Regions from separate parts of the Ferrimicrobium sp. genome, predicted to be linked through region 2. Evidence: riboswitches for the same ligand, from Rfam matches in the RefSeq annotation. Region 2 holds a riboswitch; the other holds the start of a gene.
What was found. Region 2 has a riboswitch for fluoride ahead of M7Q83_RS13675 (hypothetical protein). Riboswitches for the same ligand answer to the same signal wherever they lie in the genome.

Region 1: linked by a shared signal. The riboswitch ahead of M7Q83_RS09985 (NADH-quinone oxidoreductase subunit H) and the one ahead of M7Q83_RS13675 (hypothetical protein) in region 2 are both predicted to bind fluoride.

Annotation. Positions count from the first base shown of each region.
Region 1 covers NZ_DAHXOI010000015.1:733-4,897, forward strand. Annotated here, with positions in the region: gene M7Q83_RS09980 (transglycosylase family protein) at 110-1,252, shown strand; fluoride riboswitch at 1,393-1,454, shown strand; gene M7Q83_RS09985 (NADH-quinone oxidoreductase subunit H) at 1,530-2,471, shown strand; gene M7Q83_RS09990 (hypothetical protein) at 2,468-3,148, shown strand; gene M7Q83_RS09995 (proton-conducting transporter membrane subunit) at 3,145-4,165, shown strand, end outside.
Region 2 covers NZ_DAHXOI010000051.1:2,178-6,342, forward strand. Annotated here, with positions in the region: gene M7Q83_RS13670 (hypothetical protein) at 1-714, opposite strand, end outside; gene M7Q83_RS13675 (hypothetical protein) at 707-2,332, opposite strand; fluoride riboswitch at 2,366-2,422, opposite strand; gene M7Q83_RS13680 (crotonase/enoyl-CoA hydratase family protein) at 2,542-3,309, shown strand; gene M7Q83_RS13685 (DUF1707 domain-containing protein) at 3,417-3,950, shown strand.

The sequences.
Region 1 (4,165 bases), on a different contig from region 2:
CTGAGTCAGAACCGATCCACGGCCACGGGTTACCGCAACGGCACACAATCACGGCCTCAGGCCACCGCCTCACCCCGAAACCGGGGTGAGGCGGTGGATCCAGGCTAAGATGAAGGAATACGAAGGATGGAGTTCTAACGGGGCGATGCCAGTGAGAACAGTTGCTAAGGGACTTGCTTTCACTGCAGGGTTGATTGGGGTGGTGGTTATACCTGCCCCGTCCACGCAGTTGACGAGTGCTTCTCAGGCGACGCTCCAAGCGCAAGCAACCCAGCTCAGTGCCCAGATCTCAGCTCAATCTGCCGAGATTCGTCTAGTGGCCGTTCAGGCGAGTGCTGCGCGTCATCAGCTTGCCGTTGATCGCGCAAATCTGGCACGGGGAACTGCTCAACTAGTACATGAGCGAGTTCAGATGGCTGGCGAGAAAAGTCTTTTAGTGCAGTTGGCCATCGCGAAGTTTACGGATGCCTCGGGCTCGAGTGGGGTTATCAATGCCCTCAACACCGATCAGAATAGTGTGGCAGCTCAGTCAACCTATGAGAGTGTGGCGAGTGGCTACGTCGTGAACGTTATCACCAACTACCAGCGGGATCAGCAGGCCGTCACCGCCCTTGTGGCCTATGATGCGCATCAGGTGTCGGCCGCGACTCAGGCACAGCAGTCGCTCAGTCAGGACCTGGCATCGCTCCAATCAGGAGTCGCCAACGAACAGGCTGCGTTGGCTTCGGTGCACGGTCAGATTGCAGCGCTGGTGCAACAGCAGCTTGCCCAACAAGCTGCCCAACAAGCCGCTCTGCTCCAACAACAACAGGCCGCCGCCCAACAACAGGCTGCCGCCCAACAACAGGCCGCCGCCCAACAACAGGCCGCCGCCCAACAACAGGCCGCCGCCCAACAACAGGCGGTCACGCCACAACCCCAGGCCCAGGGTGCACCGAGCGCTGCAGGGGTCAGTGTTGCGGTCTCGAGTGGAGGTGCTGGCAGCCAGTGGGGAGGAACGCCCGCGCCACCATCGGCGCAGGCCTTTGCTGCGTTGCGTAACTGTGAATCCGGGGGCAATTATCAGGACAATACCGGCAATGGCTACTTCGGCGCCTACCAATTCTCGCCCTCGACGTGGACGGGACTCAGGTTTGCTGGGTTACCGTCGGCTGCGAGTCCCGCCACACAGAACCAGGCTGCCGAGGTCGAGCAACGGCAAGGTGGATGGTCGGCTTGGCCAGAGTGCTCGCTCATTCTTGGTCTCGATTAGCACCTAGGCGCTGGCGAGTCTGCGCTGAGCGAGGCAGCCCACAGGTAGGCCAGTACGGCCCACAGAATGAAGGCATCGTACTAGCACCTTCCTCGAAGGAACGTAGGGATTGACAGGGGCGATCCTTAGCGGCTACGCTGGTTCCAAAGGGTGATGGAGTCCACCTTGCAACGCCACATCGGCTGATGACTCCTCTGCTGAGTTGTAGTCGCGGGCCCGCGGTTGATGTGGGCTTGTTGGGGCAGAGGGTGTGTCGAAGCGGAGGTGTTGCTAGCCGGTGAGCGAGGTGTTGCTACAGGTCTCCCAAGTGCTGACTATTCTGTTGCTTTCGCCATTGGTCCATGGTTTCATCGTTGCTGCCGAAGAGCGTGTGCAGGGAAACCAAGGACCCTCGATAGTACAGCCCTATCGAGATCTATGGAAGTACTTCCACAAGGAGCAGTTGGTACCAACGACCGCATCGTTCATCTTCTGGCTGACACCGATCGTTGCCTTTGTTGCGATGATGATTGTGCCGATGTTGATCCCTGTTTTGACAAACTTCCCATTGCCGCTCTCCAACATCGGTGACATACTCGGTGGTGGCCTCATTCTGACGCTGGCGGCGTTCTTTCTGAGTCTTTCGGGACTTGATACCGGACATCCCTTTGGAGGTATGGGCAGTTCGCGAGAGTCGATCCTTGCGATCCTTGCTGAACCGAGCCTCATTATGGTCTTCATCGGCATCACATTGTTGGCGGAGTCGATGCTTCCTTTCGTGGTCAATCACCTTCTTGTGGCGAGCCTTGCCATCTATCTCAGTCCCGCCCATCTCTTTTTCGTGGCGGCGTTTTTGATCTTGCTGACGGTGGAGACTGAGCGACTGCCAATCCATTCCTCGATTCATTACGAGGTCTACATGATCGGAGAGGCACGCATTCTCGAATACTCGGGTCCGATGCTTGGCCTCATTCGGTGGTCGTCGTGGATGAAACAGGCCATTCTCTACACGATCTTTGTGAACGTCCTCGCCATCCCCTGGGGGCTCTCCTCGAATGGATCGGTCCCAACGGTCGCGCTGAGCGTGGTGGTTCTATTGGGCAAGTGGCTCTTGGTCGCCGTTGTCATGGTAGTGGTGGAGACGGTTCAGTCGAGATTGCGGTTCTTCCGCTACCAGGAACCACTTGCTCTCGCCCTCGTCTTGGCGGTTCTGGCCGTGGTCGCAAGGCAGGTGGTATGAATCTCATAGCACACCACCCAATCGTCATCGCAGTTTTGAGCCTCGCACTCTTTGTCGTACTTATTCTGAGCTTTGCGATTCTTGGCTCGCACTGGGTGCGCAACCACGTCTATGCCTTCACCGTGCAGTCCTGGGTCATCGCAGCGATTTCGGTGGTGGTGGCGCTCTGGGGACATTATCCGTTGCTCTATGGTATCGCAGTGCTCACGATCGTCATCCGAGGCTTGTTGATCCCTTTCCTGGTCATTCGATTGTTGGATCGCACCGGAGTGGGGCGGGAACAAGCACCGATACTGCGATCGAGTTCGACATTGGTCATTGGCGGAGTTCTGGTGATCTTGGCGTTGGTCATCGCGGAGGAGATCCATCACCAACTGCTCGGCATGCCAGCGATCGATGTCCTTGCCTTAACGGTGCTCTTGGGTGTCGAGTTCATCGCCTTTTTGATGCTTACCCTGCGAACCGAAGCGCTGTCGAGCTTGCTGGGTCTCTTGATGATCGAGAATGGGGTTCTTGCCGGATCGGTGATACTCGTGCCCGGGTTGCCGTTTTTTCTTGAGATCGTCTTTCTGTTCGACCTGCTCATTATCATCGCCACCTATGCCGTGTTGGTCCGATCCATGCGCAGTCACCTGGGTGTGACTGATGTTCGTGTCATGAAGGAGCTTACCGGATGATTTGGATACTTGTCTTTATCATCTTGGCGGTCACCGGCGCGGCAGCACTACTGTCGCTCATCGCTCCGAGACCTGTCGTAGCGGAGTCGGTGAACCTCACGGCCGCCGTGGTGGACCTTGCGCTCATCCTTTGGCTGTTAGTGATTGTGCCTAGTCGTGGTGTCGTCGGTGTTGATTCCCTTTTGTTGATCGATCCATTCGGGGTGTGGGTGCTGGTGTGTCTAGGGTTGGTCTATCTCTCTGCAACCGTGTACGCCCGTGGCTATCTCCGTGGTCAGGGGCGTTCGCCGCGTTCGCTGCGCATCTTCTATAGCTTGTTCGCTTGCTTTGCCCTGGTGATGATCCTGTCGCCGATTCAGAACAATCCTGGATTGTACTGGGTAGGCATTGACCTCACCACGTTGATCAGTGCCATTCTTGTCGGATTAGAGCCGCACCGACGTGCCATTGAGGCGGCTTGGAAGTATCTGGTCATCGTTGCGGTAGGGTTATCACTTGCCCTGATCGGCACCGTTCTTTTCTATTTTGCAGGCACCTTCGTGCGAGGCGCCAGTTATCCGATGACATGGGAGAGTTTTGAACGGATTGCCCCTAAGGCGGATCCAACGCTGCTGCTGGTGGCCTTCTTGCTCGTTCTCATCGGTTATGGCACCAAGGCTGGCCTCGCTCCGATGCATACCTGGTTACCCGATGCCCACAGCGAAGGTCCAACTCCGGTCTCGGCGATGCTCTCTGGTGGGCTCTTGAACTGCGCGATGTTGGGGATCGTACGTTACCTCGGAATCTTGCGTCGAACAAGCATGGGTGGGGATGCGAGCCGGGCCCTTGTGCTGCTGGGAGTGACAAGCCTGGTGGTGGCTGCATTGTTCATCACGCGCCAGCGAGGTATCAAGCGACTCGCGGCCTACTCGAGTGTTGAACATATCGGAATCATTGCTCTCGGTTTTGGCTTTGGTGGGGTGCTCGGAACCGTTGGCGCACTGTATCAGATGGTCAATCATTCGCTCACCAAGTCCG
Region 2 (4,165 bases):
CTGACCGAGGGCAAGGTTACGGAGCTCTCGAAGGGTCTCGCTCCCCGCTTGATCACGCGGGGCGATCTCGATGCGATGCTTGGAAGTAAGGGAAAGTGCCAAGCGATCTCTCCATCCACGGCCTTCGAAGGGAGCCTCGATGATGAGGTCAGGGTTCGTTAGGTTGCCGGGCCCGAGTGTGGCGCGAGTCACCAAACCGTGCTCAAATTTAAGCTGTTCAAGCTCGATCTCGAGCGAGTTGAGGTAGGCGCTGTCAAAGTTGTCGCGAATGGTGGTGAAAAGAAGTCGTAATCCCTGTGATGACACATCACCGCCTGGTTCTTCTATCCGTTGTGCGAGAGCCCGCAAATCCGCGATGAGGAGTGCCAGGATCTCGCGAGAACGAAGAAGCTGTGAGATCGGGGCTTGGGGCCGTGTTGCATAAGCGGTGCGCCGTTCCATCTGGGCGCCGTGTTGTGCGATCCGAGCGAGGTCGCGTACCAATTGTGGGTGGGCGATCGCATCGGTGACGAGCTCTTGGCGCCATCGAATGATCGATGTATCCGTTGTGGCGTGGACGAAGACCGCCTTCGCAACTCTGGCGATGTCGGCATCGCCCGCGGCCATGGCGTCGATGATCATCGGGAATCCCAGGTCTTCGAGGGTTCGATCGTCGGTGAACGGTACCGAAGGTTCCGTCGTCCCTGGTGGCCAAAGAAGATGCAGCTCAATCATTCGGGACACCAGTGATTAATCCATATTGAGCGGCGAGTTCAAGAGCGAGTGCCCGTCCTTGCGGGGGCCGACGCTCGAGTCGAAAACTCCGTTCAAGCGTCGTTTCGTCGCTGAGTGCCACCAGTGATACGACACCCGGTGCCTGCACGGCAAGTGCTTCAACAAAGGTCACGATGATACAGCGCACCTGTTTTTGTTGACAACGTTCGATGAGTAAGCGACCGAGGATGACTGCGTCGTCAACACTGGTGGAGCTAAAGACCTCGTTAGCAAGGAGCAGTGCCTGTGCTTTCGCATCACCAAGGAAGTGCTGCAGGTTGATGATCTCCTCCTCGAGTCGCCCGGTCATCCGATCTGCGGCTTCCTGTTCCGAGAAGATGGTAGCAATACTCGGCGGTGGAGTGAGTTGAGCAGCCGAGGCTCCAACAGGCAGTCCTAACGCAGTGATGAGGTAGAGCTGGCCGATCGAACGCGTGTAGGTTGTCTTGCCTCCATTGTTGGGTCCCGTGACGACCGTGATCAGCTCGTCGTCATCGAGATGCCACTGATTGGTCACTGGCACCGTGTGGTTTCGGAGTAGATCATGTGCGAGTGCAAGGTCGTAGATCTGTTCAGCGTGCTCTTGGCCAGTTCCACGATTCAGCTTTGGTACAACCCAAGGCAAGCCCGCACCCTCGAAGGCAAGGATCTCTTCGATCCATGCGAGATAGAAGACCAGTTCACGCTCTATTGATGCGACCCAAGACGGGAGAAAGGTTTGGTGGGCGTTGGCAAAGGCACTGAGATGGGCGAACTGATCTGGGAAGATCCGTCCAAGGATGACCAGAATGCGATCGTCGATATGCGTACTTGAATGACGAGAGGCTGAGGCGCTCATGACCTGTGCATTGTTGCCGCCAAATCGAGCGAAAAGACTCAAGAGGTGATCACGATAGCCGCCCGCCCGCGCCCCGTCTTCGCTGCGCGCCCCGTCTTCGCTGCGCGCAACGGTGATCGCATTGTCCTCGAGAAGGAGTTGATAGCTTATGCGATCGAGTTCGGACGCCACCGACTCAGCGTCTCGGGAGAGCTGGAAAAAGTCATTCGTTTGGCTCAGTGTTACCAACGCATCCCGGAGTCCCGTTAGCCCCGCTGAACTCCAGGATGTGGTGCCTAGGTGAGTGAGAACTGATTCGATACCTCGCGTGTAGGCCAAGACAGCGTCGAGCAACCACCGCTCTCTCCCGCTGGGTTGGCGGGCTCGCTCCGCCGCTGTTAGGAGTAACTCGACGCGTTCGAGACACTCACAGAAGGTGAGGATTGGTAGCCGATTACCGGCAACGAGGAGATCGCCGGCAACGTCTTGACGGTAACGAATCGTAGTATGGTTCTGGGGCAATGTCGTGAAGTAAGGGAGAAGATCAAAGGGTTCGAGCCCCTTGTTGATGGCCGCGAAGAGGCGGTCGAGTGCGAGGTCGGTCAGGACAAAATCGTCAATGGCGCGACCGATATCAGCCGTGGGGTCCACCAGACTCTCCGGAGCGTTGATTTCATCAGAGTCTGCTTGTTGATGGCTGACCAACTGACTCGTCTTCCAGCTGGTGCTGGGATCACGTCGGATCATTTCTCGCAGATACACCTTTGACAAGAGACACTCCTTTCGTTCTATGTCGCTGTCATAGGAGTCATCAGTCGGAGACAATCGGCGAACTCCATCACCGATGGCAATCCTAATGGGTTGGTGGCCGAGCGTTGACGAAGGAGGGTGGCGGCCAGGGTGGCGTGCGTATGTGGGCGAACCGCGGTAGCTTGGTGAGGGAATACTCGTCGGGCAGGAGGGTCGCGCTGATGGCTTTGGTGGAGGTGGAGAATGAAGGGTTTGTTCGGATCATAACCATCAATCGCCCTGAGCGTAGGAACGCGATCGACTACGAGACGGCGGAACGCCTGCAGGAGGCATTCACCGTCTTTGCTGGTGATCGTGATGCTCGCGTTGCGGTGCTTGCCGGAGCTGGGGGAACCTTCTGTTCTGGAGCAGATCTTGTGGCGGTTGCAGAGGGATCTACTAATCGACTGGAAGAGGATGGCCATGGCCCGCTTGGTCCGACCCGCATGCGGATGAGCAAGCCGACGATCGCCGTCATCGATGGTTACGCCGTTGCCGGTGGTCTCGAACTGGCGCTCTGGTGTGATTTGCGAGTGATGGAGGCGGACGCGATCGTCGGAGTCTTCTGTCGACGCTTTGGCGTGCCGTTGGTCGATGGTGGCACGGTGAGACTACCGCGTATCGTTGGCCTCGGTAGAGCTCTGGACATGATCCTCACCGGTAGGGGAGTCGGTGCCGAGGAGGCGCTCGCGATGGGGCTGGTCAGTCGGGTGGTCCCCGCTGAACAAGGACGTGCCATGGCTATCGCCTTAGCACAGGAAATCGCAAGATTCCCGCAGGTCTGCCTCGTCAACGATCGGGCCTCAACTTATGAAGGTCTTGAGATCCCATTCGACGAGGCATTACGTAACGAATATCACCATGGTCGAATCTCCTTTGCGGCTGACGGTCAGGAGGGGGCGAGACACTTCAGGGCTGGTAAGGGGCGTCATGGGATATTCGATGACTAGGACGTGTGCGTCAGTGATGCATTCGGCTCGCTGCGTAGGTACTACTATCGACCCATCTGGTGCACATGGTAGGGATCGAATGCCTTGATTGCCTAGGCTCGGTAGTGATGGCAGACAAAATTGATCAGCGTTGCTCGGATCGAGACCGTGACGAAGCGGCGAGTCAGCTAAGAGAAGCCTTGTCGACTGGACGCCTGGACCGCAACGAGTTCAGTGATCGTCTAGATGCAGTATTTGCCGCAAGGACGATGGGCGAACTGGCGTCAGTGCTTAAGGATTTGTCAACCGATCTTGAGCACGGATCAAGCGCAGTTGGCACCAAGCTCGCATTGTCGCTCTTCGGTCACCAAGCGATTGTGCCAGTCCATGCTAGGACGATTGTGATCTCCCTCTTTAGTCGGTCACGGGTCGATCTCACCGTACTCCCCGAATCGGCAAGACGGCGAATCATCGCCGTCTCACTTTTTGGATCGACAAACATCGTACTCAGTCCGGAGCAACGTGCCCGGCTCGATGGGGTCGCGATATTCGGCAGAAAGCATATGAGCAAACATGCCCGCACCCAGGGTGCACCAACTACGGTCGAGGTCACGTGTCTCTCGGTTATGGGGTCCGTTGTTGTGGCGGCAAAGCGACGATAGTGTAGGGCATTGCGGCTATACGTCGGTCTCTAGTTCGTTCTGCGCTGAATTTGGTTCTCGGGTAATGTCTCGCCTTGCGAATCACCGCGTCGGTTCTCTGGGATCGCACGTGCACGAGCACGTCAAAGTAGTATTCTCGCTTCTCAATGCGCCGCCTGAGTTTGCCCGTTGGGACACATCTGGGCTGGGGATGGTTGCGTTTAATGGTCAAGGTG